Regions from separate parts of the Roseibium algae genome, predicted to be linked through region 2. Evidence: riboswitches for the same ligand, from Rfam matches in the RefSeq annotation. Region 2 holds a riboswitch; each other region holds the start of a gene.
The links. A riboswitch is a leader RNA that binds a small molecule or an ion and turns the genes downstream of it on or off. The one in region 2 is predicted to bind cobalamin.
Positions count from the first base shown of each region.

Region 1: linked by a shared signal. The riboswitch ahead of cobU (bifunctional adenosylcobinamide kinase/adenosylcobinamide-phosphate guanylyltransferase) and the one ahead of V6575_RS14080 (energy-coupling factor ABC transporter permease) in region 2 are both predicted to bind cobalamin.
Region 3: linked by a shared signal. The riboswitch ahead of V6575_RS07375 (ABC transporter ATP-binding protein) and the one ahead of V6575_RS14080 (energy-coupling factor ABC transporter permease) in region 2 are both predicted to bind cobalamin.

Region 1 covers NZ_JBAKIA010000005.1:174,136-184,049, forward strand. Annotated here, with positions in the region: gene cobO (cob(I)yrinic acid a,c-diamide adenosyltransferase) at 1-531, opposite strand, end outside; gene cobN (cobaltochelatase subunit CobN) at 528-4,283, opposite strand; gene cobW (cobalamin biosynthesis protein CobW) at 4,358-5,461, opposite strand; gene cobU (bifunctional adenosylcobinamide kinase/adenosylcobinamide-phosphate guanylyltransferase) at 5,458-6,009, opposite strand; cobalamin riboswitch at 6,157-6,384, opposite strand; tRNA gene V6575_RS09740 (tRNA-Asn) at 6,709-6,784, shown strand; gene V6575_RS09745 (hypothetical protein) at 7,139-7,606, shown strand; gene V6575_RS09750 (MotA/TolQ/ExbB proton channel family protein) at 7,618-8,337, shown strand; gene V6575_RS09755 (ExbD/TolR family protein) at 8,327-8,710, shown strand; gene V6575_RS09760 (ExbD/TolR family protein) at 8,764-9,198, shown strand; gene V6575_RS09765 (energy transducer TonB family protein) at 9,195-9,914, shown strand, end outside.
Region 2 covers NZ_JBAKIA010000009.1:180,452-190,365, forward strand. Annotated here, with positions in the region: gene rpsA (30S ribosomal protein S1) at 1-631, opposite strand, end outside; gene cmk ((d)CMP kinase) at 985-1,620, opposite strand; gene aroA (3-phosphoshikimate 1-carboxyvinyltransferase) at 1,617-2,972, opposite strand; gene V6575_RS14065 (TIGR02300 family protein) at 3,183-3,572, shown strand; tRNA gene V6575_RS14070 (tRNA-Ala) at 3,719-3,794, shown strand; gene V6575_RS14075 (YqaA family protein) at 3,953-4,384, shown strand; gene V6575_RS14080 (energy-coupling factor ABC transporter permease) at 4,472-5,152, opposite strand; cobalamin riboswitch at 5,208-5,424, opposite strand; gene V6575_RS14085 (extracellular solute-binding protein) at 5,913-7,223, shown strand; gene V6575_RS14090 (ABC transporter permease subunit) at 7,337-8,218, shown strand; gene ugpE (sn-glycerol-3-phosphate ABC transporter permease UgpE) at 8,235-9,077, shown strand; gene V6575_RS14100 (sn-glycerol-3-phosphate import ATP-binding protein UgpC) at 9,086-9,914, shown strand, end outside.
Region 3 covers NZ_JBAKIA010000004.1:221,442-231,355, reverse strand. Annotated here, with positions in the region: gene V6575_RS07410 (putative monovalent cation/H+ antiporter subunit A) at 1-934, opposite strand, end outside; gene V6575_RS07405 (sensor domain-containing diguanylate cyclase) at 1,369-2,331, shown strand; gene msrB (peptide-methionine (R)-S-oxide reductase MsrB) at 2,816-3,220, shown strand; gene V6575_RS07395 (winged helix-turn-helix transcriptional regulator) at 3,296-3,652, opposite strand; gene V6575_RS07390 (SDR family oxidoreductase) at 3,902-4,750, shown strand; gene V6575_RS07385 (FecCD family ABC transporter permease) at 4,840-5,835, opposite strand; gene V6575_RS07380 (ABC transporter substrate-binding protein) at 5,995-6,939, opposite strand; gene V6575_RS07375 (ABC transporter ATP-binding protein) at 6,957-7,736, opposite strand; cobalamin riboswitch at 8,056-8,268, opposite strand; gene V6575_RS07370 (S9 family peptidase) at 8,387-9,914, shown strand, end outside.

The sequences.
Region 1 (9,914 bases), on a different contig from region 2:
GGCATTACGACCGGTTATGACGACATGCACGCCTTCCGGCTTTTCATCGCGCAGGAATTCGACCACTTCAGAGATTGGCAGATAATCATATCGCAGGACAATGTTCAGCTCATCGCACAGGATCAGGCGATAGTCGCCGCTGGTGATCATTTCCTTTGCCGCATCCCAAGCCTGGCGTGCTGCATCGATATCCCGCTGGCGGTCCTGGGTTTCCCAGGTGAAGCCCTCGCCCATGCGCTTGATGGTGACCAGATCGGAGAACCTCTCCAGTGCCATGCGCTCACCAGTTTCGATCCGCCCCTTGACGAATTGCACCACACCAACCTTGTGCCCATGCCCCAAAGACCGGAAAACCATGCCGAACCCGGCCGTTGATTTACCCTTGCCCTTGCCGGTGTGGACAATCAGCAGGCCTTTTTCGATGGTCTTGGTCGCCATGATCTTGTCGCGAGCAGCTTTTTTCTTGCGCATTTTATCCGCATGGCGCGCGTTGAGTTCTTCTTCACTCAGCTCTTGTGTCTTGTCGCTCATGACATTCTCCCGTCGGTCGTGGCTTGGAGCTCGGTAATGCGAGCATGTGTGCTGTTCTTGCGCGGTGTCCATAGGCCGCGCCGAAGCGCATCTGAAAATCGGTCGAGGATCTCTCCATAGGCCGCTGGGTTGGCCTCAATCAGAAACTCACGAACCTCATCCACCTCGATATAGGCCTCAAACAATTGATCGAAATGATGATCTCCAACCGCATGAGTCGTAGCTGAGAACGCAAAGAGATAATCAAGCGTCGCAGCAATCTCGAAGGCGCCCTTGTAACCATGGCGCATGGCACCCTCGATCCACTTGGGATTCGCGGCGCGGCCCCGCACCACTCGGCCAATTTCTTCCGACAATGACCTTACAACAGGTCGCTCCGGCCTGGAGTGATCATTGTGATAAATCTTTGGCGCGGCCCCTTTCAGGACCTCGACAGTTGCTGCCAATCCACCTTCAAACTGATAATAATCATCGCTATCAAGCAGATCATGCTCCCGGTTGTCCTGATTGTGCAACACCGCATCGACGCCGGATAGCCGGGTTTCCAATTCACTGCGCGCAGCCGTTCCGGACGCACCGCCTCCATAGGCATAGCCGCCCCATTCCAGAAATGCCTCGGCGAAATCGCCGCGTTCATCCCAGATACCTTCATCAATCAACGCTTGAAGTCCTGCGCCATAGGCTCCTGGCTTGGAGCCAAAAACACGGAACCCGGCACGCAGAAGTGACTCACCGGCATCAAACCCTTGCTGTTCGAAGTTGAATCGATCCTTGAGCACTTTGGCAGCAATCGGATTAGCCTCTACAGGCTCTTCCAAAGCGGCAACTGCCCGCACTGCGCTGTCGAAAAGGTCAACTTGATGCGGAAAGGCATCACGGAAGAAACCCGAGATCCGAAGCGTCACATCAATGCGCGGACGTTGTAGCTCAGCCAGCGACAGAACATCAAACCCGGTCACCCGGCCAGAGCCCTTTTCCCAGACGGGCCGAACACCGATAAGGGCCAACGCCTGAGCAATATCATCGCCGCCCGTGCGCATGTTCGCGGTACCCCAACAGGTCAGCACCAGTGAGGTCGGCCATTCACCTTCCTCCTGGAAATAACGCTCGGCAACCAGAGCCGCAGATTGTTGGCCTAGTCGCCAGGCTGTTTCTGTCGGCACAGCGCGCACATCGACCGAATAGAAATTACGACCCGTCGGCAGCACATCCGGACGACCTCGCGTCGGCGCGCCAGAGGGACCGGGCGCAACAAAGCCACCTGATAGCGCCGTCAATACAGCCCTGGTTTCAGCCAGCCCAGATCCGGCGACAGCAGGACGGAGGTTTGCTGCGATATCGGCCAGCACCGCATGCGTGCCAACCCAATCCGGCTCAGCGGCAAGCTCACCAGCGACCAATTTCTGCGCCAACAACTCGATTCGCTCGACCGTATCCCCATTGGACCGCCAAGGATCATCGCAAAGTGATGCGAGCACCTCCGGCTTTTCCCCCGTCCAGCGCGCCGAGAAGTCACAATCCAACGGATCAAAACCAGCAAATTTCAGGTCATCCGCAATCGCCCACTGCAGGCTTTGTTGAGTCGTTTCCTTGCCGCGCGGGACACGGACCAGCGCAACCAGGAGATCGGTTAGGAGGTTGCCCATCGGGCTTTCACCCAATATGTGCAAGCCATCCCGGATCTGCAATTCTTTCAAGTCGCACAGATGGGCGTCAAGGCGAGCAAGCCGAGTGGCTTCGTCCATCTCATCCGAGATGCCGATATCCTTGTCGAGCCCATTGCGGACGGCGACATCAAGGATATCGCTTGTCAGTGCCTTGAGCCTGCGCGGATCAACACCGCTGGCAAGATAATATTCATCAAGGAGAATTTCGAGTTCGCCCGCCACCCCATGGCTTTCGGCCCGGGTCAAAGGCGGTGTCAAATGATCGACAATCACCGCAGACGTTCGTCGCTTGGCCTGTGCCCCCTCACCCGGATCATTGACAATGAACGGATAGATGTTCGGCACTGGCCCAAGCACGGCTTCAGGATAACAGCCTTCAGACAGCGCCAACGCCTTGCCCGGCAGCCATTCCAGATTGCCATGCTTGCCAAGATGCACGACCGCATGAACGCCAAACACCTGCCGCAGCCAGATGTAGAATGCGAAATAGTGATGTGGCGGAACCAGATCCGGGTCGTGATAGGTTTCCTTGGGATCAATGTTGTAGCCGCGTGCAGGCTGAATACCGACCATCTGATTACCGAACCGATGCAGCGCCAGACGAAAGCCGCCATCCAGTACATGCGGATCGTCTTCCGGCCGGCCCCAACGTTCCATGACGCCGCGACGGACACTCTCTGGCAAATCTGCAAAGGCCGCCCTGTAGGCAGCAAGCGGCAGGGTCTCAAAGTGTTGTCGTTGCTCTCGCCCGCCCAGCGCATTGGTCACACCTTGCGTGAGGATATCCATCAAGGCCCTTGACGACTCTGGGGCACCCTCAGCATCAAAGCCCTCTGCCTTCATGGCTTGAAGCAGCCCAGCGCAAGACGCAGGCGTATCCAGCCCGACCCCATTTGCAAGCCTGCCATCCTTGTTTGGGTAATTCGCAAGGATCAGAGCCGTTTTCTTGTGTTGTACCGGCACATGCGACAGCCGCGCCCAATTGGCAGCAAGTTGAGCCACGAAAGACACACGGTCCGGCACCGGAACAAAACGTACAGGCGTGGACTGAGTGGCCTCCTCAAAGCGGTCTTCTTCCTTGAAGGAGATCGCCCGCGTCAACAGGCGTCCATCCACCTCCGGCAAAACCACATGCATGGCAAGATCGCGGATCGACAGCCCTTGATCGCTGTCTTCCCAGCCTTCCTTGGAGGACGACGAAAACACCACTTGCAGCACAGGCTTCCCGGGCGCATCAAGCGGTGTCGTCTGATGGGCAACGCCTACCTTGGAAACGGCGAAGGCGGTCGCATTCAGAACCACATCAGGCGAAGCTGCCTCAAACAGGCTTGCCAGAATGTCAGCGGATTCGGCTTCCTTCAGCGAAGACAAAAACACAGGCAGCGCATTAACGCCTGATCTGTCCAAAGCCTCGATCAACGCATCAACAGGCGCAGTCTGGGCCCCTTGCACCAGAGCACGATAAAACGTGATGGCAGCAACTGGTCTTGATTGATCGGCCCATGTTGCTTTCAGCGTATCAACACTTGGCGCTGTGTGACCTGGAAGATAGATTCCCGCGCGCGGAAGTGGGACCGGATGGGCAGGCTCTTCGGCTCTCCCAACCAAGTGAGCAAGAAAAAGCAGACCATTTGCATAATTGCCCGGCCCGCCCTCAACACAATAGCGCCAGAACCGGCGCACTGTTTCCAACGGCACCGTAGACCTTGAGGCCAGCGCCTCATCCCATTTGTCATCACCTGGAATGAGAACCAATTGGACATCGAACGCCCTTGCCTCTTCCTCCAGCCGCTCAACCCCATAGCGCCAGTATTCCACCCCCCCGAGAAGACGCGCAGCAACAATCTTCGAGCCGCGCACCGTCTGCTCTGCGTAAAGGTCGACCGAGTAAGGGTGAGACAACGCCATGATACTGGCAAGGCGCAGGCTGCAGCTCTGCGCACCAAGCCCATTATGAGCGCTGGAGAAAGACCCCAGTTCCGTGTCAGCCGCCGACAGGAAAACGATATCAGCGGGCGCCTGACCCAGATCAACCGCATCCCCGCCGTCATCGATCCGCCGTGCCTGACTCGCAAGTATGTGCATCCGCTACCCCTTGCAGCCAAGACAGTTGGTCGAGTGAATCCGGGATGCATTTAGGCTGTGACGGATAATCAGCGTCATGCCGCTTCCGCAGTGCTGCCGAGCAGTGTCTTGACGTCCTCAAGATCAAGGCCTTTCAGCCCGATCACCACCAGACGCCCGGAACTCTCTGCCCCTGCAGCGAACCATGTCTCGACCCGAGGGCCGACCGCCTGAACCATGGCCGGAGCAGCTTTGCCATCAATGACAAGCGCGCCCTTGATCCGTAGCACGCCTTTCAAGGCCATGGCTTCCAGCACCTTGGCTTCTGCAGCCTTCAAACTCGCGAAGGCAGACACCGGCAACACATGGCTTTCGAAATCATCATGGTGGTGATGGTGATGCTCATCATCGTGGTCATGGTCGCCATCGTGTTCATGTTCATCGTGCCCGTGGTCATCATCGTGATCATGGTGGTGATGTTCGTGGCGCGCTGCCATGTCATGTTCGGCAGCAGATTGACGTCCCAACAGAACTTCAATCGGCAAAGTGCCTTTTTCCGATGAGACAATGTGAACGCTGTCTCGCACATCGGCAGATATCTTTGCCCGCACCTTGGCAAGTGCATCACTGGAGATCAGGTCCGCCTTGTTCAGAACCACCAGATCAGCGCAGGTCAACTGATCATGAAACAACTCTTCCACAGGGCTCTCGTGATCCAATGCGTCATCCGCTGCGCGTTGGGCTTCAAGGGCTGCTTCATCCAGTGCGATCCGGCCTTCGGCAAGAGCTGCTGCATCCAGCACTGTCACCACCCCATCGACGGTTACCTTGGTCTTGACGCTCGGCCAGGAAAATGCGCGCACCAGCGGCTGAGGCAAGGCAAGGCCAGACGTTTCAATAACGATGTGTTCTGGCGGATTGTCCCGCGCCAAAAGCATTTCCATGGTGGGCAGGAAATCATCGGCAACCGTGCAGCAGATACAGCCATTGGTGAGTTCCACCACTTCCTCTGCAGCGCAATCGGGATCCGCGCAACCGTTCATGAGAGAACCATCAAACCCCATATCGCCGAATTCATTGACGATCAGCGCGATGCGGCGGCCATCAGCATTCTTCAGCAGATTGCGGATCAACGTGGTTTTGCCTGCGCCCAGAAAGCCTGTGACGATGGTGGCAGGAATTTTCTGTCCGATGGTCATATTTTGATATCCGGGTGAGAAGAGGGTTTTAAAACAAGCGGCAAACCGGCAGCGACAAAAATCACCTTCTGCGCGACCGCCGCGATATCCTGATTGAGACGTCCTTGTGCGTCACGAAACGACCGCGCCAGAGCATTTTCGGGCACGATGCCCATGCCAACCTCGTTGGAAACCAGCACGCACGGGCCTTTGATGCTTTCCAGAGCCTCCGCAAGGCGGCGGGCCTCCAGTGCGACATCACGTTCACGATAAAGAAGGTTGTTCAGCCAAAGGGTCAGGCAATCAACGAGAATGACGGTATCGGGCGCAGCTTCACGGGTCAGCACACCAACAAGATCGAGTTCTTCCTCGATGGTGCGCCAGTCATCCCCACGTTGGGCACGATGCAACGCAATGCGTTCATCCATTTCCGTATCAATCACCGGACTGGTTGCCACATAGACACGTCGTAGACCGCTGTTCATCGCCAGCTCTTCTGCAAACCGGCTCTTTCCGGAACGCACACCGCCCAGAATCAATGTGACACTCGTCTTAGCCTGCCCGCTCATAAGTCAGGGCCGGAGAAGCGCACACCGCCAAATCGGCGGGTGAACAAATGTGTGAAAGATCGACCGCAGCAGCGGTGTAAATATAGCATTCAGCCTGGCTCCTGCCGTCCACCCGACGGCTGTTGAACTAAGGTCACTGAAATCAATGACCCAAAGATTGTCAGGCCGGTCTCCTGGCTTGCGGCTCAATCAGGTCTCTGCGCCTTCCCGGTCCGGCCAGATTGGCCTGTTCCAGTGGCATGTCGCAGAGCCCCTTGCCGCTTACAGTTGCGGGGGCAGCCGCGGAATTGGATCCCAATAAAGATCCGCACCGCATTCCCGTTTCATTTCCAACGCGCAAAGAGCACGCGGAAAACCATGACACTCCTTCTGTAGCGGCTTGGCAGGCGACAAACAAGCCAAGCCTAACCTCCCTCGATCATTCGGCAAGGATCGGCACTAACAAGCACCAATCACAAGCGCACCTGCCGACCGTTTGCTTTTTGAAAAACAACAAGCCGCATTGAAAGGCATTTGCACAATTCCCCAACCTAAAAATTCCGCTCAACCTACTGAAAATAATAAGTTATCCAACGCAATCCACGACGATTATATCTTTTCAATGAAAATAGTTTGATGAGGGGCTTGGCAAACCGGCAAAGCGTTTGTTATACGCTCATCCATCGACGGAGCAGACACGTTCCGCCACCACGTTGGTGATCCCCGATAGCTCAGTTGGTAGAGCATTCGACTGTTAATCGAATTGTCGCAGGTTCGAGCCCTGCTCGGGGAGCCATTGCTCCTTCTTTTAAAGATTTGACCGCTTTGAAGATCATCAAGAAGACTTGATGATGACAGCGTTGATTTGCATTGCATCACGCACGGCCTCAGAATTGTCATTTCCGGCTGAACGACCTCTTCACCCTCCCCATGGAAACCCATCCGCAAACACTTGCTTGCACGATAAAATTGCAGATCCACACCCGGAATTACTTGACTACCACCCTCATATTTCATACCCACAATACCTGATACTGATTGTCATATATCGCATGCAGGCAAGATGCTAATGCCATCTGCTGAACCAGCTATTCAGCCGCCCGTAGCTTTAAGACTCAAAACCGAGTGTGGGGACAATATGCGTAGTTTCATGAAGCAAACGTTTGGCAAAGGCTTTCTTTCACATCGCCGAACAACTGTTTGCCTTGCTGCAACAATGGCTTATGCACTATCGGCCCCCTTCGTGGTTCAAGCTGCCGAAAACAACCTGTCACTCGAATTGAACCGGGCATCAGAGACAGCCAACGGCTGCATGCTGTCTTTTGTAGCCTCCAATTCGACAGGCCAAGCCCTTGGTGGACTGGCTTACGAATTCGTCCTGTTCAACGCTGACGGACTGGTCGATCAAATGACCGCCTTCGACTTCGGTGCCATCCAGGATCAAAAAACCGTCGTGCGTCAGTTCGAACTTGCCGGCGTCAAATGCCCGTCAATTGGCAAGATCCTGGTCAACGGAGCCGCACGTTGTGACCTGGTTGATCCGCAGCCCGGCACCGAAAATATGTGCATCACGGCCCTAGAGCCCAAGACCCGCACCACAATCGCCTTCATCAAGTAAGAGTTAGCCCCATGGATCAGACCAGTTTTTTCCAGCCTGTTCTAAAATTGCTGGACGCCGGCGGACCGGTGGTCTCCCTCATTGCCGTCCTGTCCGTCATTGCGCTCGCTCTTGTTCTGATGAAAATCTATCAGTTCTGGCGCGAAGGTGTTGGCAACACGCGACGCTCCCGCCAGGCCGTATTCCTATGGCGTAATGGCAATCAGCTCGAAGCCATCCGCAAGATTGGTGTGCCGCGTACAGCTTCTGAGGAAACCGTTGCAACAGCCATGCGCCTGTCGCTGACCGGGACCCTCGACAAAACCGCAATCGAGGAAGAGATTTCAAGGCGCGCGCTCACGCGGCTGCACAACCAGCAGTGGGGCCTGAAAGCCTTGGATGCTATCGGACAGGTGTCACCCCTTCTGGGGCTGTTCGGAACAGTGCTTGGAATGATTGAAGCGTTCCAGAACCTCCAGTCAGCAGGGAATTCAGTGGATCCATCCATGCTCGCAGGCGGCATCTGGGTCGCACTTCTGACAACTGCTGCCGGTCTTGCCGTCGCCATGCCAGTGTCCCTGCTGCTGACATTCTTTGAAAGTCGGATCGACAACGAGCGGGTCGCAATCGAAACTCTGGGCGCAGGGATTTTGCTCTCCGATGTTCCAGATGCAGCAACCATTTCAGTGGACAATATCATTAAGACTGCAGCCCCAAATCAGATGAGCGCACAGGCAATTCATGCGCATTGATCTGCCACAGGCACGGTCCCGGAAGCTCTCGCTAACATCCCTGATTGATGTGATCTTCCTTCTCCTGCTGTTCTTCATGCTGACGTCAACATTCACCAAGTTCGGTGAAGTTGAAATTGCTCCACCAGGCGGTAACGGCAAATCATCCGGCAAAGGGCCTGACATCATCATTTCGCTTGTGCCGGACGGGTTGCGGATCAATGGCCAGCAGGCGACATTGGATACAGCAGAAGCCATTCTTGCGGGCTTTGCCCAAAAGGGTGCGAAATCTGTGCTGATCCTGCCGAAGGAAAAAGCAACTGCCCAGGACCTTGTAAGTGCCATGGAAACCATTCGGCGGGTCGAAGGTCTCAGCCTCACTGTCGCCAAATAACAGCTGCGGTTCTTACGCGCTCAATTTCCCGTCGTTAGGACGGATCTGACAAGATGAAAAAACTGCAACTCACGCCAATCCAGCGCAAAAGCGAAAACACGATTTCGCTGATCAACATTGTCTTTTTGATGCTGATCTTTTTCCTGATCGCAGGCCAGTTGGCTCCGCCCATGGACAGCGAAGTCGATTTGATCGACAGCACCGAAACTGATCCCGTGCCACCGCCCGACGCTTTGGTCGCGCGTGAAGACGGGTCTCTGCATTATCGCGGCAACCCAATCACAGTTGAGGCCTATTTGGCCAACGCCCCAGGCTCTGACGCAAGTGAGACATCCGGTGAGACCTCGCAAGGCAGCACTCCGAGCAATATTCCAGTGCGCTTGGTGGCAGACAAGGACATGGCGGCCAAGACGCTTGTCGATATTGTCGGGCAACTGCAGTCAGCTGGCGCTGGCAAGGTGACCGTTGTCACCATGAGGTCGCAATGAAGGATAGCCACAACATTTCTCCGGGCTGGCGCTGGCTTGCCCTCGCGCTCGTTTTGTCCCTCGGCCTGCATATGGGGATCGCGGCCTGGGCGACGTTGAGCAACAAAGACGAGATCCTGACCGCAGGCGGTGCTGAAACGAGCGCCGCAACCATAGGTCAGGCTTTCGAAAACATGCTGATTGCCGGAACCGCCATGCCTGTGGCGGAACCTGAAGAAGCCGACCTGGATGACATGGTCGAGCCCGTTGAAGACATTGAAACGCCGATCGTCCAGCCACAGCCCGTCGAGGCAACGTCCCCTGAGCCTGTTGAAACGATCCAAAGCGCCCAATTGGACAGTGCAATTGCGCCTTCTCTAACATCGACGGTGATCAATTCTGCAGCAGAAGGGAAGTTTATAAAAGCAGAGAAAACCCTCGAAAAACCACTTGAAGCAGAGCCCATCATTCAAGAGCTGGTCGAGCCGGTAGAAGAACCGGTGCTGCAGAAACCCGCAGAGAAGCTGCCAGAGCTGAAGTCGGAAAAACCGGAAGACGCGCCTCTATCGGCGAAGGCTCCTATAGAAACAGTCCCTGCCCCGGAAAAAACCGATCCGCTTAAGGAAATCAAACCGCAGCAACTCACAGAGGTGAAGCCAGAGCTTACAAAGCCGGTTGAGACAATCGAACCGATCAAAGCCACCCCGCCAGATTTGGAACAACCAGAGCTGCCAACC
Region 2 (9,914 bases):
AATCGGTGATGTTCTTGACGACGCCTTCGACTGTCTGACCTTCTTCGAGGCTCTGAACCAGTTCCGAACGCTGTTCGGCGCGGGTTTCTTCCAGAACAACACGGCGGGACACAACGATGTTGCCGCGACGCTTGTCCATTTTCAGGATCTGGAAAGGCTGCGGTGTGTGCATCAATGGTGTCACGTCGCGTACTGGACGAATGTCCACCTGCGAGCGCGGAAGGAAGGCAACTGCGCCATCCAGATCGACGGTGAAACCACCCTTGACCTGATTGAAGATCTGGCCGGTAACTTTTTCGTTTGCTTCGAAAGCAACTTCCAGGCGAACCCAGCTCTCTTCGCGGCGAGCCTTCTCGCGGGACAGAACAGCTTCACCGAGCGCGTTTTCAACGCGCTCAAGGTAAACTTCGACTTCGGTGCCGATAGCCATTTCGCCATCACGACCCTTGGCGCCGAATTCCTTCAGCGGCACGCGGCCTTCAACCTTGAGGCCAACGTCGATGACGGCCAGGTCTTTTTCGATTGCGACAACAATACCCTTAACGACCGCACCTTCGTACAGATCGGTATGGGTGAAAGACTCTTCGAGAAGAGCTGCAAAATCCTCGGTGGAGGGGTTCAGTTCAGACATTTAAACTCCTGGTGCCAATCCTGGCAGGCCGCCGGCGGGTTTGTGTTTCAATGTGGATCCCTTATCTCCCGGAACAGGCCTTTGGCTTGTTCTTCCGTTCCAATGGAACGGGCCGGCAGGGCGAGAAATAGTTGATCCTGTTTTTGAGCAAAGTTTGCGATCATCGCCAGCTTTGCCCATTCGTTCAGTCGTACGTATTGGGTCAAATGACCAAAACGTCCGAAAATTCATATGTGGTTACCTGGAAGCCCTTAAATCAAGCGCGTCCAACAGGCAATTCGAATTGGTTACGAAAACACAACTCACTTGACACGCTACCTAAAGAGTTCAAGTGCTTTGAACGCACTTTCGTCTCAAGTTGGCATCGTGTCGCGCGCCTTGGATATTATATCCACAGCTGCCTGAAACGCCGTTTCTATATCCATTTCTGTTGTATCAAGCAAGTGGGCATCTTCAGCTTGCTTCATTGGTGCGATTGTGCGCTGGCTGTCGCGTAAGTCCCGGCGCTTAAGATCTTCCAGCACGTCGGCAAATTCTGCCTCGATTCCTTTGGATCGCATTTCGTCTGTCCGGCGGTGCGCCCGAGCCTCTGAAGACGCTGTCACGAACAGTTTCACTTCCGCGTTCTGGCAAACAACCGTACCGATGTCGCGTCCATCAAGGACGGCGCCTGGGGGCTTGTTCGCGAACTCTCTTTGAAGCCGAACCAGCTCCTCCCGCAAACCACCCAGAACGGCAACACGAGAAGCCACTTCGCCGATTTCATGTGCGGATAGAAGGGACTTGTCCATATGGCCAAGATCCAGGTTGCGGGCAATCTCTATCGCGATGGCCTCATCACCCAATGGCATGCCTTTGGCAAGCAGAGCTGCGGCTACGGCGCGATACGTCAGTCCCGTGTCCAGATGGCGCAGTTCGAAATGCTCGGCAAGTCGACGCGATAGTGTTCCCTTGCCAGAAGCCGCCGGCCCGTCAATCGCAATGATCATGCTGCCTCACTTGCCGATTTCTGAATATCGGCACCAAGGCCGGAAAAGAGCGAGGTGAACGTTGGGAAGCTTGTGGCAATCACTGCACCATCGTCCGCAGTCACAGGATTGTGAGCGGCCATGCCCAGCACCATGAATGCCATGGCGATCCGGTGATCAAGGTGCGTTACAACTGTTCCGCCGCCGATCTGGTTGGCGCCACCCGTGACTGTCAGGCTATCTTCGCCTTCGACACAAGGAATGCCGTTGGCTTCCAATCCGCGTGCAACGGCTGCAAGGCGATCTGATTCTTTGACCCGCAGCTCATCAAGGCCCGGCATATGAGTGTCGCCTTGTGCAAAAGCAGCTGCCACAGCCAGAACCGGGTATTCGTCAATCATGGAAGGCGCACGTTTGGGTGGCACCGTAATGCCTTTAAGTTGGCTTGATTTGACTTTGATGTCGCCGAGTTCTTCGCCGCCGGAATTGCGCTTGTTGACAATCTGGATGTCGCCGCCCATTTCGATCAGAGTTTTGATCAGACCGGTGCGGTGTTCGTTGAGTAGGACATTTTCAATCGTGACGTCTGAACCTGGAACAATCAGGGCAGCTACGATCGGGAATGCGGCCGAAGAAGGATCCCCTGGGACTTCGACGTCCTGCGGCTTCAATTCGGGCTGGCCTTTGAGCTTGATGACACGCTCCCCAGCTTCATTGAGCGTGACAGAAATATCTGCACCAAATCCGGTCAACATTTTTTCCGTGTGGTCGCGTGTCGCAATCGGTTCAATGACAGTTGTGATGCCGGGCGCGTTCAGTCCAGCCAGCAGCACTGCAGATTTGACTTGAGCGGAGGGCATGGGAACACGGTATGTCAATGGCAGTGGTTGCTTGGCGCCGCGAATCGAAGCAGGCAAACGGTCGCCATTTCGGGCGACAACGCTAGTTCCCATGTCTCGGAGTGGGTCGAGGACCCGGCCCATCGGACGTCCGGACAAGGATGCATCCCCAACAAAAGTTGCTGCAATGTCATGGGTTCCGATAATGCCCATTGTCAGACGAACACCGGTTCCGGCGTTGCCAAAATCAATGACGTGGTCAGGTTCAAGCAAGCTGCCAAGGCCTATGCCGTCGACAACATAAAGTCCGTCTTCCTGCCGCTCTATCTTTGCCCCGACAGCGCGCATGGCGTCTGCTGTTGCCAGTACATCCTCTGATTCCAGCAGGCCGGAGACTGTGGTCCGGCCGACAGCCAGAGCGCCAAACATAAGCGACCTGTGAGATATCGACTTGTCGCCGGGTACGCGGATGGTCCCGGTCAGGGGGCCGGCAGAGCGGGTCGTAAGGGGGGCAGGTAGGGGACCATGGGACATGCAGCTGGTTTCCGGACGTTTTACTTAAACAAAAGTTGTTCTTGCTATCATGTGGATCGCCGTTCGTCATCTACCGGATGGCTTGAAATTTTGCTTGTCTCGTGCAGAACTTTCCATAGGGCACGAATTTTCATCGATTTGGCTTTGACAGGATGGCGCTTCCAAGGGTATGGGGCGCAACGAAACAAACGTAGATGAAGGGTTAGCACAGTGGCAAAACCTGAACTTGGCACAAAACGATTGTGCCCGAGTTGCGGCGCGAAATATTTTGATCTGAACCGCGATCCGATCACTTGCCCGAAATGTAACACGGTCTTTGAGGCCGTTGTGACAGCTCGTGCGGCGAAGGCTGCAAAAGCAAAGGCGGCCGAGGAGGACGATGACGACGACGAAGAAGACGACATTGTAGCCAGCCCGGATACCGTATCTCTTGAAGAGGCCGACGCGGAAGCTGAAGGCGTGGACGTCGACGTACCTGATCTAGATGATGACGATGACGACGATGAAGCTACAGGCGATGTTTTCATCGAGGATGACGACGATGAAGACGATGCTGTTCCTGGAATTCGCGTTGAGGTCGATGACGATCTAGATCGCTAAGCATCTGGTTTTGAATGCTTAAAATGCATTTAATCTTATCCACAGAGGGAATTGAAATTCATTCGATTTTCCTCTTGATCGATTGGAGCGGCGCGACTATGTTGCGCCCTCAATGAGGTCGGGTCCCAACCCGGCTTATGAAGATTGGGGCCATAGCTCAGCTGGGAGAGCGCTTCGCTGGCAGCGAAGAGGTCAGCGGTTCGATCCCGCTTGGCTCCACCATTCCCCTTACCTGTTTAAATTGCGATTAAAACGGCTTGAGTGGCAGTGCATCTCGCTACAGGCTCTCCTGCTTTTCTGGTCTGTTAGGGTAAGGTAGGGCTATTCTGTTATGTGATTTGCCTTGGCGGTTGATTTTTGAGCGTTAGGAATGAAGCGCATTGATTATCTCGCTCGCGGGCCTTTTTCTTTTGTCTTTTCTGGCTGCCACCTTGTTGCCTGCTCAATCGGAGCTGGTTCTTGCTGGGTTGATTACGGCTGAGGCCGCCCCCGTATGGCTGCTTATCTGTGTGGCCAGTGTTGCGAATACCCTTGGTTCGGCGGTTAATTGGTTGTTGGGGCGTGGCGTTACGAGTTTCTCTGATCGTCCCTGGTATCCGGTCAAGCCGGAAAAGCTTGCAAAAGCCTGCGGATGGTACCAGCGATATGGAAAATGGAGCCTGTTGCTCAGCTGGGCGCCGTTCATTGGAGATCCGTTGACGTTGGTCGCGGGCATCTTGAAAGAGCCATTTCTTCCGTTTCTGGTTCTGGTGTCGATTGCCAAAACGGGACGGTACCTGATCGTGGCGGCTGTTATGCTTGAATTCCTGTAGCGAAAAATCTTCCTTGCGAGTGAGGTGTCTCAATAAAAAGCCCGGGCTGTTGACCCGGGCTTTCGTGTGTTTATGGCTGCAAGGTCGTCAGGTGGCTGGGCTATGCAGGCGCGACTGTACGATCGCACTGCCTTTCAGGCCGGACAAGGTTTTGGCTCCGGCCAAGGCTGCCAGATCCGCAAGTGGCTCAATCGCGACGACCAGCATGTAGGCCGCCCCGAAGGAGGCGATTGAGGACAGGTTTGCCGCTTCAAAACCCTGGCCATAGAGCGCCCAGAAGCCAACCCAGCCTACAACGCCGCCTTGATAAGCGACCGAAAGAGCCAAGGCTTGTGAGTATTTCACATCGACATAGGCCGTATTCGCTGGAATGATTTTCTTTGCTAGCAGGCCCATGGCAAACAGTGGCACGAGCAGCGTCGTGACGTTCATGCCGTATTGCGGTAGATCAAAAGGCGCAAAAAACACTCCTTGAAGCAGCAATCCGGCCGCAAGACCAACAGCTGCAGGACCCGCGCCAAATATCAAAAACAATGTCGTTCCGAGGATTAGGTGAACTTCAGAAACGCCAACTGGATAATGCGGCAAAATTTCAAAGAAGCTATAAACCAGTATGGTCGCGAGGAAGGACCGGCTGATAAGGCCTGTAAATCCGCAGTCGCGAAGTTCGCCTGCTGCCGTTTTCGCAGTGAAGCCAATGGATGCGATCGCTGTCGCATAGCTTAGAGTGAGTTTGGCACCATCAACGATGCCCGGTTCAATATGCATGTTTTTCTCCTGTCCACACCCGCCGTGTGGGAGGTTTAAGGAGGCTCCTTATTTCGGAACCGGTTGAGCGGTGGCAGGTCTCCTGGCTCGCGGTTCATCGCCTTTCCCGCCTTCCCGGGCACTCTTGGTGCACCAGTGGCTTTCGGGGTAGGCTCGCCGCTTACAGTTGCGGGGGCAGCCACGGTCTTGGTCCCTTTTGGGTACGCCTCACCGTGTTCCCTTTTAATCCGCCGCACCGTTTGATTGGCGGAACCATCCCGCACATTGTCAGGGACAATGGCTGTGCAATGCAAGGCCTCTCCCAAACGGAAATGCTGTTTCCTCAGTGATATGAGGATGAGTAGGCGAAGCTATCAAACGGGCGAGTCAAACGGCATTCCGGCATCCTGTATTTGTCATCAAGGGTTCATATGAACGATGTGAGAGCTTCATCCACGCATTCTAGGATTGCACTTGAATGTCTGAAACGACGCTGACTGAGGCGTATGGGCAGAAAGTACTGAGAAAATAAATATTGTTTTCCATGAACTTAAAGAACCTGCCCACAGCGTAACGCTCGTTCGGAGATTTAAATACCTTGCGCAGCCTTCCATGTTCGTTTGGAGTGTCGTTTAATGTTCATATGAACGACACAGAGCGTTCATATGAAAACAATACGAAGCGCAGGCAATATCAATGGACCGTTGAGCAAGCCATTTCGGCGGTCTGGATTTTTAACTGCTGACAGGGGCGTAAGCCTCGCTTGATGGGAGCAAACAAAATGGCTTACCGTAAAACCGTTGCCAGCCTCGTGGCTGCAGCCGCATTGCTCGGTACTTCTTCTGTTTCTTATGCTGCGACTGACATCACTTGGTGGCACGCAATGGGCGGACGCCTCGGCGAAGTCGTCAACGAAATCTCCACTGGCTACAATGCGTCCCAGGATGCATGTAATCTGACCCCTGTTTACAAGGGCGGATACGAAGACACGTTGACAGCCGGTATCGCGTCCTTCCGTGCAGGTGAACAGCCGAACATCCTGCAGGTTTTTGATGCTGGCTCAGCCACCATCATCGGTGCCAAGGGTGCGGTCATTCCTGTTCAGGATCTGCTCAGCGATAACGGCGTAGATTTCAACATCGAAGACTACATTGCTGGTGTTCGTTATTTCTACGCTGACAGCGATGGCAAAATGATCGGCATGCCGTTCAATTCGTCTGCGCCTATTCTTTACATCAACGACGAAGCCATGAAAAAGGCTGGTGTTGAAGCTCCGAAGACCTACGAAGAATTCGAAGCAATCGCGCCTAAGCTGAAAGAGGCAGGCTATGTGCCGCTCGTTCAGTCTCACCTGCCTTGGGAATTTGTCGAAAACTTCAAGTCCCGTCATAACTTGCAGTTCGCAACCAACAACAACGGTTACGATGGCGCCAAGGGCACTGAGCTTGTTTTCGGTGAGCCGATCAAGAACCACTTCAAGGCTGTCAAAGGCTGGCTGGACGATGGTCTGTTCGGTTACTATGGCACAGGCTGGGGCGACAACCAGACACCCTTCAACGAAGGCAAAGTTGCTCTTTGGATCGGCTCTTCAGGGTCGTTCGGCGGAATTGCAAAGACTGTCGAATTCCCGTTCTCCGCAACATTCCTGCCTTATTGGGATGCTGTTGAAGGAGCCAACACGGCGTCTTTCATCGGTGGGGCAGCCCTCTTTGCCATGTCCGGCAAGCCTGCTGAAGAGAACAAGTGTGTTGCTTCTTTCTTCCAGTATCTGACGTCTCCTGAAGTTCAGTACATGTGGCACAAGGAAACCGGCTATGTGCCGATCACCAACGCTGCATACGAACTGGCCAAGAAAGACGGTCACTACGACCGTACACCTGCTGCCGAAGTCGGCATCCAGCAGCTTTCTTTGCCAACGGGTGAATGGACCAAGGGCTACCGTATGGGCTTCTACGTTCAGATCCGTGACGTGATGAACCGTGAACTGGGCAAGGTCATGTCCGGTGAAACGACTGTTGATGCTGCTTTCGATACTATTAAAGCTGATGGCGACAAGCTGCTCGCCCGTTTTGCCAAGACAACTGGGAACTAAGTCCCGGGCCTAAAAGAAACGATGGGGGCGCACTTGCGCCCCCATTTCCATGAGGCTGGCGGGCAGTTTGGTCAAGATGACCATGGCCCGCCGCATCTGTTCCCGGTGAAGCGATGAAAAAAGTTCAATTCAAATCCCGCTACGTTCCGTATCTCTTGCTGTTTCCACAGCTCGGGATCGTCACGGTCTTCTTTCTTTGGCCTGCTGCTGAAGCTGTACGCTCTTCTTTTTATCTGGAAGATCCGTTTGGCTTCGGGTCCACATTCGTGGGGTTCGACAATTTCATCGATACGGTCACCTCTACCGATTACGCAAGGGTTGCCTGGTTCACTGCAGCTTTCACGGTTCTTGTGACGTTCCTCTCGCTTGGCATAGCGCTGCTGTTAGCGGTCAAAGCTGACAAGGTTCTGCATGCCTCATCCACCTATAAGACGCTGCTGATGTGGGTCTATGCCGTGGCTCCCCCAGTCGCTGGCCTGATCGGTATTTTGCTGTTTGATCAGCATGTGGGGCCTATCGTGGATCTTTTCGCCATGTTTGGTTGGAATATGCAGGTTGGTGTCAGCTACTATGATACGGCCTTTGCGATGATCACTGTCGCGGTCTGGAAGCAAATTCCAGTCAATTTCATCTTTTTCCTGTCAGGCCTTCAAGGCATTTCAAAATCAGTGCAGGAGGCTGCCAGCATCGATTGCAGGTCTGGTTTCCGCCGCTTCTGGACGGTGACCTTTCCATTGCTCGCTCCGACGGGTTTCTTCCTGCTGATTATCAACATCACCTATGCCTTCTTTGATACGTTCGGCATCATTGATGTGATCCTCAAGGGCGAGCCAGGCAACAATCCGGTGACCCTTGTCTACAAGGTCTACCTGGATGGGTTCCGGGGCAACGATCTTGGTGGGTCCTCTGCGCAGTCAGTTATTCTGATGGCGCTGGTCTTCATCCTGACTGTCATTCAGTTCCGCCTCATTGAGCGGCGCGTACACTACACGTGATTTGGGGAGAAATCGGATGAAAAAGGTAAAACTAACGGATCATCTTGTTCTGCTCACAGGCGTGTTCTTCATGGTGACGCCGGTGATCCTGGCATTCATTACATCGACCCACGATGCTGTGACGATTTATCGGCAGGGGCTCCAGTTCACTTTTGGTGATCAGGGCCTTGATGCTTATGAAACTGTCTTGTTTCGCGCCGGCGGCTTCACCAAGGAAGTCAACGGCCTGGTGATGCTGAAGAACTCACTGATCCTGGGTTTAGGCTTCGCCATCGGCAAGATCGTTGTGTCGATGCTTGCTGCCTATGCGATCGTTTATTTCCGCTTTCCAATGGCAACGCTGTGCTTCTGGGTGATCTTCACTACGCTGCTGCTGCCTTTGGAAGTGCGTATCCTGCCGTCGTACGAAATTGTTCAGAAGCTGGGGATGGTGAACACCTATTCTGGCCTGATCATCCCGTTGATTGCCTCGGCGACCGGGACGTTCTTCTTCCGGCAGTTTTTCATGTCGATACCTGATGAATTGACAGAAGCCGCGCGGATTGATGGCGCGGGCCCCTGGAAGTTCTTCATCGACATTCTGGTGCCGCTGTCCAAGACCATGATGGCAGCGATCTTCATCATCATGTTTGTTTACGGTTGGAACCAGTATCTCTGGCCCACCTTGATCACGACAGATGAGAGCTTCTTTACTCTGGTGCGTGGCATAAAGCAGATCCTGCAAGTCTGGGTCGGTGCCCAGATCCCCGACTACGATCAGATCATGGCTATGGCGATCCTTGCCATGCTGCCTCCGGTCATCATCGTGGTTATCTTTCAAAGCTGGTTTGTCAAAGGGCTCGTCGAGAGCGACAAGTGAGGAATTAAATGTCTACTATTACTCTCGATACGATCCGCAAGGTCTACAGCGGCAATGTCGAAGCGGTTAAAGGCGTATCCATCGATATTGCTGACGGTGAATTCATTGTTCTGGTCGGTCCGTCGGGCTGCGGCAAGTCCACGCTTCTGCGGATGATTGCCGGTCTTGAAGATGTCACAACGGGCGAGATCAGAATTGGTGACCGTCTAATCAATGATGTTGATCCTGCGGACCGCGATATTGCCATGGTGTTCCAGAACTATGCGCTTTATCCGCATATGTCGGTCTACAACAACCTTGCGTACGGCCTGAAAAATCGGGGCATGGACAAGGCCGAGATTGACCGTCGGGTGAAGGAAGCTGCGCGGATCCTTGAGATCGGTGATTATCTTGACCGCAAGCCACGCGCCTTGTCCGGCGGGCAGCGCCAGCGTGTTGCTATGGGACGCGCTATCGTGCGCGAACCTGCTGCCTTTCTGTTTGATGAGCCTTTGTCCAATCTTGATGCCAAGCTGCGCGTGCAAATGCGCGTGGAGATCAAGCGTTTGCAGAAAGCCCTGAAGACGACCAGCGTTTATGTGACGCATGATCAGCTTGAAGCCATGACCTTGGCAGACAGACTTGTGGTTCTCAACGGTGGCAATATAGAGCAGATCGGGGCCCCGATTGAGGTTTACGACAATCCAGCGTCGACCTTTGTAGCCAGCTTTATTGGCTCGCCTGCCATGAACTTGGTGGACGTCAAGGTTGACGGTGGCCAGCTTGCGTTGACCAACGGTGAGGGTCTCTCGGGACCAAATGTTCATGGCGAGGTGGCCTACAAGATCGGTGTCCGGC
Region 3 (9,914 bases), on a different contig from region 2:
AGGCAACCGTGGTGTAGGCCAGCATCAATTTCAGATCCGTCTGGCGTATTGCCAAAATGGTGCCGACCAGAAGCGTCGCGCCGCCAAACAGCGGCAACACCGTGGTCCAAAGCTCCGTCTCGCCCAACAGCGGATGCATCCGCATCAGCAGATAGACACCAGCTTTCACCATGGTCGCAGAATGCAGGAATGCGGACACCGGGGTCGGTGCTTCCATGGCATTTGGGAGCCAGAAATGGAACGGGAACTGGGCTGACTTGGTGAACGCGCCGCCCATGACCAGAATGAATATCGGCAGATACAGACCGCTGTCCTTGATCACATCCGGGTTGGACAACAGCGATGACATCTCGATTTCGCCAGTCGCGCCGATAATCAGGATAAACGCCGCCAGAAGTGACAGACCGCCGCCACCTGTAACAACCAGAGCCTGGATCGCAGCGCGGCGCGAGGCTGCGCGCAGATGATCAAAGCCGATCAGCAGGAAGGATGTGATGGATGTCAGTTCCCAGAAGATAAACAGCGTAATCAGATTGTTCCCGGTGACCAGCCCGAGCATCGCGCCCATAAACAGGAACAGAAACGAGAAGAACCTGCCCTGCTGCGGATGGCCGTTCAGATACCCACCGGCATAGAGAATGATCAGCGTACCGATACCTGAGATCAGTAGCGCGAACAGCGTCGACAGGCCGTCAATATAGAACGACAGATTGATGCCATAACTCGGCGCCCATTCCAGAGCAGGCGTAAACGTCTGACCTTCGGAAACCGGCGCGATATAGCCGGTGAAATGATAGAAGATCGCAGCCGGGACGGCAGCCAGAACCCAGGCAGCGTTTTGACGGAAGATCGATGTCAGGAAAGGCGCAATGGCAGCAGCCGCGAAGGGCGCTAGAACGGCCAGAATTGTTAGGTCTAAAGAAGCAGGTGTCATACTGTCTCGATCGCTTTTCCAGCTAGGACACGGCGGGCGAATACCTATCGAATCAACGCCCATACGTTGATTGGTTAATGGAGCTGTCTTACGTGCCAGCTTGATGACACGCAAGAGTTAGGAAACGGTTTCCAGATCAACTCTTCACCAGACCTTTTGGCGAAATCTGCTTTCCAGATCTAATATCGGACGTAAAAATTTGATTTCCAATTAAAATCGCTCATTTTCTTTGCAATATTGCACATTTTTTAAAGTTGAATTTTAGCAGACACCCACCCTAAGTAATAAGCAGATATTTTACATACCATTTGCTTCACTCCGAAAAACTACCCCATCTTTTGATCAAGCCTGCGACATCATCCTCTAGGGAATTTTTGATTGAACTTTTTCGATAAATCCTCAATACACCGGATTACGCAAAGCTCGGAAAACCCATGAAATCCTCTGTAAAACATCCGAAAGACACTCCAAGCTCAACAGAAATCGACTTTAAGGCGATGACCGAGGCCAGCGTAGATTTGATCCTCCAGGTCGATACCGAGCGGAACTTCGCCTATGTCTCCCCGTCAGTCACCCACGTTCTTGGCTGGACGGAAGAAGAGTTTCGCCGCGAGTTCGCCGGGGCTGTACATGACGATGATCGCGCGCGTCTGACACAACACTCGATCAAGCTCATAACTGGAGCGCAACAAACCAACAGAATACGTTTCCGTGTCTGCAAAAAGGATGGCTCCGAACTCTGGATCGAGGGGGTTTCAAAACGGCTGTCCAGCGATCCAGCAGTTGCAAGCGGATTTGTCGTTTCAGCGCGCAATGTGACCGAACAGAAGCTGTTGGAAGACAAGTTGGAGACCCTGGCCAGAACCGATGGCCTGACCGGACTTGCAAACCGCAGGGCGTTTGACGAGGCCCTGACACGGAAGTGGGCCCTTGCACGCAGAGAGCAAACTCATTTGAGCCTGCTGATTGCCGACATTGACCATTTCAAGAGCGTGAATGACCACTATGGCCACCAGGTTGGTGACGACTGCCTGCGCGCGATAGCCTCGGTGCTCAAAGGCATTGCGCGACGGCCATCAGATCTGGCGGCAAGATATGGCGGCGAGGAACTGGCGATCATCCTGCCGCGCACCGGGGAGGCAGGTGCCAAAGCCCTCGGCGATACCATTCGGCAGGCAATTCAGGATCTCGCCATTCCCAGTCATGCAAACATCGATCATGGCAAGGTGATCACCGTTTCCGTTGGTGCAGCCACAGCTGTTTGCATAAATGGCTCCAGAAACACGGAACCGGAAGCCCTGCTACAGGCCGCTGACAAAGCACTCTATCTGGCCAAATCCGGAGGACGGAACCGGACCGAAACCTCCATGCTGCTGATGCAGAAGATAGAGGACTGACGGCACAGCTAAACCCACTAGCCAGTCTTCGAATGTCCTGTACTGCACGTACACTTCAACACCACATATGCCTGGCAGCATCCTTGGACAAACAGAACCATAGGGCCGTCATCCCCGACTTGATCGGGGATCCAATCCACGTCTCGACTTGCAGCGACGGTTGGACTTAACGCCGCCCCGCGCCGGATAGGCATCAAATCACCGAAGAAACTCTGGAAATGAGTAGATCCCCGATCAAGTCGGGGATGACCACAGGTGAATGTAGGAAGGCTTAGTCATCACGGCGGATCATGCCAATGACCGACGCTGCGGCGATCACACTTTCCCACTCCTTCAAAACGCGTTTCAACGCTGCTCGGGATGAGGGAGAGCAAGGGGTGTCTCCAGGCACTGTTTGTCATCTGCCGGCCTGGATAAGCACCGCTTGTCATCCCAGTGTCTGGATCCTAAGTAGAGAGAACAAGCGAAACGGGGACAAGCTGCCATGACGGATGTAGCGAAAATCAAAAAGACAGCCGCCGAGTGGCAGGAGCAGCTCACGGCGGAGCAGTTCCATGTCTTGCGGCAAAGCGGAACAGAGCGGCCTTTCACCGGACCTTACTGCAACAGCTTTGACCATGGCCGCTATGATTGTGCAGGCTGCGGACAGCCATTGTTCCTGTCGGACACAAAGTTTGATGCGGGCTGTGGCTGGCCGAGCTTCTTCAAGGCGGTCGCCCCAGAGGCGATCACAGAGATCGAGGATGCCACACTCGGCATGGTCCGTACGGAAATCCGTTGTTCAAAGTGTGACGGCCATCTTGGGCACGTGTTCCCGGACGGCCCGCCGCCAACTGGCCTGCGCTATTGCCTCAACGGGCATGCCATGACGTTTACTCATGAAACGTGAGTAAACGCTCCCCTTCCAGTCAATCGTCGCAGCGACAACTGACCGGTTCTTGCCCCAAGCCTGATCCAAAGCCAGTCAGTCTGGCTGTTTTTCGTCGGTAACGATGCGGCTGGCTTGCATGATCCGGCCCATGTTCAGTTCAATCCAGTCGGCAAAGTCGCGCACTTTTTCAGCCGCCTCTGCGCCCAGCGGCGTCAGGGAGTATTCGACGTGGGGCGGCACGACCGGATAGGATTTGCGGTCAATAAACCCGTCCATTTCCAACGCTTGCAGCGTCTGGGCCAGCATTTTTTCGCTGACGCCGGAAATCTTACGCCGCAATTCCGAAAACCGGTGGGTGCGCTCCAACAGCGCAATCAGCACCAGAACGCCCCATCGGCTGGTCAAATGGTTCAGTATCTGGCGAGACGGGCATTGATCGCTGAAAACCATCCCCTTCCTCACAGCATCAGACAAAGACCCGGGCGGCGCATTTTGCACAGGGTGCGACAGTTCGGTCGCATTGTGCTTTTCCGGCTGCTCTTCGGGGAAACTTACTGACTCATTTTTCGACGATTGCATCAAGGAAGGCATCCGCGTCTCCATTTTTTCGATACTTACCTTTTAGTGTGTACTTACAAAAGGAAAGTTAGCAAGACATATTGCAACTATCGAATTCAAATTGACCTCAAGGAGACCAAAATGATTGCTGTAACCGGTGCGAATGGCCAACTCGGCCGCCTTGTCCTTCAGGCTCTGGCCGACAAGGGCGCAACCGATATCCGCGCCCTCGTCCGCTCGCCAGACAAGGCGCAGGATCTTGCCAGCGCGACAGTGTCCGTGGTTGAGGCAGACTATAACCGTCCGGACACCTTGGCTGCAGCTCTCAAGGGGGTCGACCGTCTGCTGTTCATCTCAGGCAGCGAAATCGGTCAGCGCATTCCGCAACATACAGCTGTGATCGAAGCTGCAAAGGCGGCAGGCGTCAAGTTGATCGCCTACACCAGCATCCTCAACGCCGACACCTCAACAATGATCCTGGCTCAGGAACACAAGGCAACCGAGGCCCTTCTCAAGACGTCCGGCGTTGCTCACGTGTTGCTTCGCAACGGCTGGTATCTGGAAAATTACGCAGGCTCTCTTGGAGCGGGTCTGCAGTTCGGCGCAATTGCCGGGGCTTCCGGTGATGGAAAAATAGCTGCGGCAAGCCGCCAGAACTACGCCGATGCTGCGGCTGCTGTCCTTCTTTCCGATGACAACTCCACTCGCACCTACGAGTTGGCAGGAAACGATGCTTTCACGATTGCGGAATTGGCTGCAGCCCTTTCCAGCGCCACTGGCAAGGACATCCCGTTCAACAATATGCCACAGGACGCCTATGCCGGCGTTCTGGAGCAGGCAGGCCTGCCGAAGCCATTTGCTGAAATGATTGCCGATTGTGATGTGGCCGCAGGCAAAGGCGCGCTCTTCAGCACATCGAAAGACCTGGAGAAGCTGATCGGACACCCAACCTTGCCATATGGCGATTTCGTCCGCGCATTTGCTGCTTGATAACCGGACCGGACACCCCACCGCGTACTGCGGGCCGATCCGAGAGTGCAGGCTCCCTGTTTCCCAGGGAGCCTGTACGCTTTTTGGACCTAGTTGCCGGTGTTTCTGGTGCGCAGCAGCCCCAGAAAAAACAAGCCACCCAGAAATCCTGTGACGATGCCAACCGGGATATCCTCCGGGGACAACAGCGAGCGGGCTGCAAGGTCTGCCCAGATCAAGATCAGCGCGCCCACCAGAACGGATGCCGGCAAAACACGCAGGTAACTTCCCCCGGTGATACGCCTCACGATGTGTGGCACCATCAGGCCGACAAAGCCTATAATCCCGGAAAAAGCGACCATCACACCGGTGATGAGCGAGCAGACCACGAAGATCGTCAGGCGAAACCGGGCAACCGGAATACCCAGGGTCGCAGCGGTCTCATCGCCAATGGTCATTGCATTGAGATCGCCTGCCTTGGCCAACAGATAAGGCAGGGTCAGCGCCAGAACGCCCGCCGGAAACACCAGATGGTTCCACTGGGCGAGTCCGAGGCCACCGAGCATCCAGAAGATCACCGTATGGGTGGCGCGCGGATCGCCCATGAAGATCAACATGTTGGCGAATGACATGAGGATGAAGGAAACCGCAACGCCCGCCAGCACCAGCTTGTCCGCGCTGGTCGCACCGGTCAGGCGGGTGACGGCCAGCACCATAACCGTCGCCAACAGCGCCCCGGCAAAGGCCATCAAAGGCACAGTCAGAAGCCCCAGAAACAGCCCCGTGTGCAACAGCGCCATGATCGCGCCGCATGCCCCGCCCGACGAAATGCCGAGAAGATGCGGATCAGCAAGCGGATTGCGGGTCACAGCCTGAAGCGCTGCTCCGACCGCAGCAAGCCCCGCGCCGACACAAGCTGCCAAAATGGCGCGTGGAATGCGGATTTCCCAGACAATTGCCTCTCGCCCTGTTGTCCAGACCGGTTCAAACATCCCCGGCACGATCTTGTTAGCGATAATGCCTGCAACTGTGCTGGCTGGCACAGGCACCGCGCCAAATGAAACAGCCACCACAAAGGACACCAGCAGCAAGACAAGGCCCGCCATTAAAACCCCGAAGAACCGCCAATTCTCTGGCAGAACTGCAGATGAAGACTGGTCCGCAGCTTCAAAATGGGCAGCAGGTGCTGTGTGACCGCCACGTTCCTGAAGGTCAGACCCCTCCCCATCCTGAAGGTTGGCTGCTGCGGTGCGGTCCAGCATGTCCTAGTCTCCCCAGAACGCGGCAGCGAGCTTCTTGACAGCTTCAATGTTACGCGGTCCCGGCGTCGCCTCGACATAAGACAGAGTGACGAAGCGATCATTCTTCACTGCATCGATTTTGGCCAAGGCCGGATTGTTCCGCATGAAGTCTCGCTTTTGTTCGGCTGTCACAGTGCCATAGTCAACGATCATGATCACGTCCGGGTTCTTCTCGACCACGGTTTCCCAGTCAATGGTCGCCCAGCTCTTGCCTAGGTCATCCAGAACATTGACGCCTCCTGCAGCCTCGATCAGGGCCGTTGGCATGGCATATCGTCCGGCAGTGAACGGCTTGTCCTCGCCGCTGTCATAGACAAATACCTTTAGCGGTTCTTCGCCGGTCTTCAGCGTGGCGCGGAAGTCCTCCAGTTCCTTGCGATATCCTTCGACCAGTTTTTCCGCGCGATCTTCAACATCAAAGATCCGGCCAAGGTTCAGAAGGTCGTTGTACATGTCCTCCATGGACACCTTTGGTTTGGCTCCAATGTGAATGCAGGATTCAGTCAGTTCATAGACCTTGATGCCGAACGGTGCCAGCGTCTCCGGCGTCACTTCGCCGCCGACCTTCATGCCATAGTTCCAGCCCGCGAAATAGAAATCAGTCCCAGCGCCCAGCAGGACTTCTTTGCTCGGGTATTTCGCCGAAAGCTCCGGCAACTCGGCTATGCCATTCCGCATTTCCTCATCCAGGGTCTTCCAGCCGGAAATGCCGGTGTAGCCAACCATATGATCGCGCAAGCCAAGAACCAGCATCATCTCGGTCAGATTGACGTCGTTGGAGACAGCCGCTTTTGGCGGCGCGTCGAATGTCACATCCCTGTTGCAGCTCTTCACGGTAGTCGCGGCAGAAGCAGGCGCGGCAATCATCAGCGCAGCCAGAATGGGCAAGGTTGCCAAAATACGTTTCATTTCAAAGAGAACCTTATTCAAGACGGAAGAGAGAAAGTCAGATGGGGCTGCCCGCTCGGCTGAAGCAGCTCAAGACGGCTTTGAACAGCGAAGGCCGCATCGACATGCTCCGGCGTGATCACCTGTGAAGGCGGCCCAAAGGCCAGAGGATACCCTCCAGCCAGCACCAGAACCGTGTCGCAAAGGCTGGCAGCCATATTGAGATCGTGAAGGCTGGTCACAACAGTGACAGGAAGGCCCCGGACCAATTCGAGAATTTCCAGCTGATGGCGAATGTCCAGATGGTTCGTCGGCTCGTCCAGAACCAGGAGCTTGGGCTCCTGCGCCAGCGCCCGGGCGACCATCGCCCGTTGCCGCTCGCCGCCAGACAAGGTGCCGAACCGCCGGTTTTGCAAGCCTTGCAACTGCATGTCCGCAAGGGCTTTGGTGACGATAACCTGATCCCTCCCGGCAGGAGATGAAAAGCCTGAAGCATGTGGTCTGCGGCCAAGAGCCACAATTTCACGGACGGTCAAGGCAAAATCCGTTGGCTGCTCCTGCAGAACGGCGGCAACCTTTTGAGCTGCTTGCCGGGCTGACAGGCGCCACAGGTCTTGTTCATCCAGAAGAATCTGCCCTGTTCTGGGCTTCAAATAACGATAGATCAGCCGCAACAAGGTTGATTTTCCCGCGCCATTGGCCCCGACAACCCCAAGGCAGTCGCCAGGGACCAGCTCGAAGCTGACAGGATGCAATAGCGTCAGCCCTTTGGATGGACCCCAGCTAATCTCCCGTATTTTCAACGATGCGGCTGTCATTTTCACTTTCCGGTTTACAGCGTGACACAAATCAAAAGACCTGATGCGCAACCAACACACAAATTTGTAATGTTATTACATAACCAAAGTCAAGCCCCACAAAAGCCCATTTACGAAGACGATTGTCTCCAACGGGCTCATCGGGCATGGGAACGATATCCGCGATCAGAATGCCTGAATGACGAAAGGCTTCGCGATGCCAGAACGCGCAGAAGACCGAACGGCCACACGAAGAGCTGCAAGCGCCCGCAAAACGGGTGTAAAAAGGGGGGATTTCAATGCCATCTCGCGATCTCCTCCGGGGCACCCCGCCCGGGTTGAGGGTTAAACACGGATGGCAGGTCTCCTGACTTGCGGGTCGCAGCGCACCTGAGCCTTCCCGGATTGCTCCAGTGGCCTTGTTCAGGTTTGCTCACCGCCTACAGTTGCGGGGGCAGTCACGGACTCGGCGCCTGTTGGCTACACCTTACCGTATTCCCTTTTCATCCCAATCCCACTACGGAGATCAGAAACCATCAAACCTCTAGGATAAGCGGCCTGACGGGCATGTCAATCTTACTGTCACCGGTATGAGGCGCAATCATGTGATGTCTTCTGCCAACATCTGCCCCTTGTCTCATGCGCCTAAAAATCCTACTTCGGAAACTATGATGAAACAGCCAAAGCCTCCGCGTGCTGAAGCACGCCCCCTCACCCTTGAAACCCACGGCATCACACGTCAGGACGATTACGCCTGGCTTCGAGCAGAGAACTGGCAGGAAGTCATGCGTGACCCTGATGTTCTCGATGCAGACATCCGGGCTTATCTGGAGGCGGAAAACGCCTATCAGGAGACCATGCTGGCTCCGACAAAGGACTTGCAGGACAAGCTGTTCGCCGAGATGCGCGGCCGGATCAAGGAAGACGACAGCTCGGTTCCCTCCCCGGATGGACCGTATCTATACGGTATGAAATTCGTCACTGGTGGCCAGCACCCGAAGTTCCTGCGCAGCAAGCGCGACGGGTCTGATGAAGAGATCATTCTGGACGGTGACAAGGAAGCCGAGGGCAAAGCCTATTTCAAGTTCGGCGGCGCGGGTCATTCATCTGACCACAAGTTGCTGGCCTGGGGCTATGACGACAAGGGATCGGAATTCTACTCCCTCCAGATCCGTGATCTGGAAACCGGCAAGGACAGCGAAACCCGCATTGAAGACACTTCTGGCGGCGGGACGTTCTCGGCAGATGGCAAGTATCTTTTCTACATTCGCCTGGATGCCAACCACCGCCCATCCAAGCTGTTCCGTCACGAGATCGGCACAGATCCGGCGTCCGATGCCCTGATCTTCGAGGAAGAGGATGCAGGCTTCTTCATGGGCGTCGGCAAGACCCAGTCCGGCGACACGATCATCATCGATATTCATGACCATGAAACGTCAGAAATCTGGACGATCTCAGCCCACGCCCCCCTGGACCCGCCGCATCTGATTGCGCCGCGCGACACGGGCGTCGAATATTCCCTCGATGACAATGGCGACACCTATTACATCCTGACCAATCTGGGTGGCGCTGAAGATTTCAAGATCGTCACCGCACCAAAAGCGACGCCGGGCCGTGAGTTCTGGACCGATCTGGTACCGCACAAGCCAGGCTGCCTGATCCTGTCCCATGACGTCTACAAGACCTTTATGGTGCGCCTTGAACGGGAAAACGGCCTGCCGCGGATCGTGATCCATCGTCTGGCGGATCATATCGAGCACGAGATTTCCTTTGATGAGGAAGCCTTTTCGCTGGGTCTTGGCGGCGGTTACGAGTTCGATACCACCGAAATTCGCTTCAGCTATTCCTCGATGACCACACCGTCGCGTGTCTATGACTACGACGTGGAAACCCGCAAGCGGTTGCTGCGCAAGGAACAGGAAGTGCCATCGGGACATGTTGCGGGCGATTATGTCACCCGGCGGCTGCAAGCCCCGACGGCCGATGGCGAGACCGTGCCGATCTCCCTGCTCTATCGCAAGGACACGCCGCTGGACGGATCTGCGCCTTGTCTGCTGTATGGCTACGGATCTTACGGCATGTCCATGCCAGCCAGCTTCAACACCAATGCGCTGTCTCTGGTTGATCGTGGCTTTGTCTACGCCATCGCCCATATTCGCGGCGGCAAGGACAAGGGCTTTCGCTGGTACAGGGACGGAC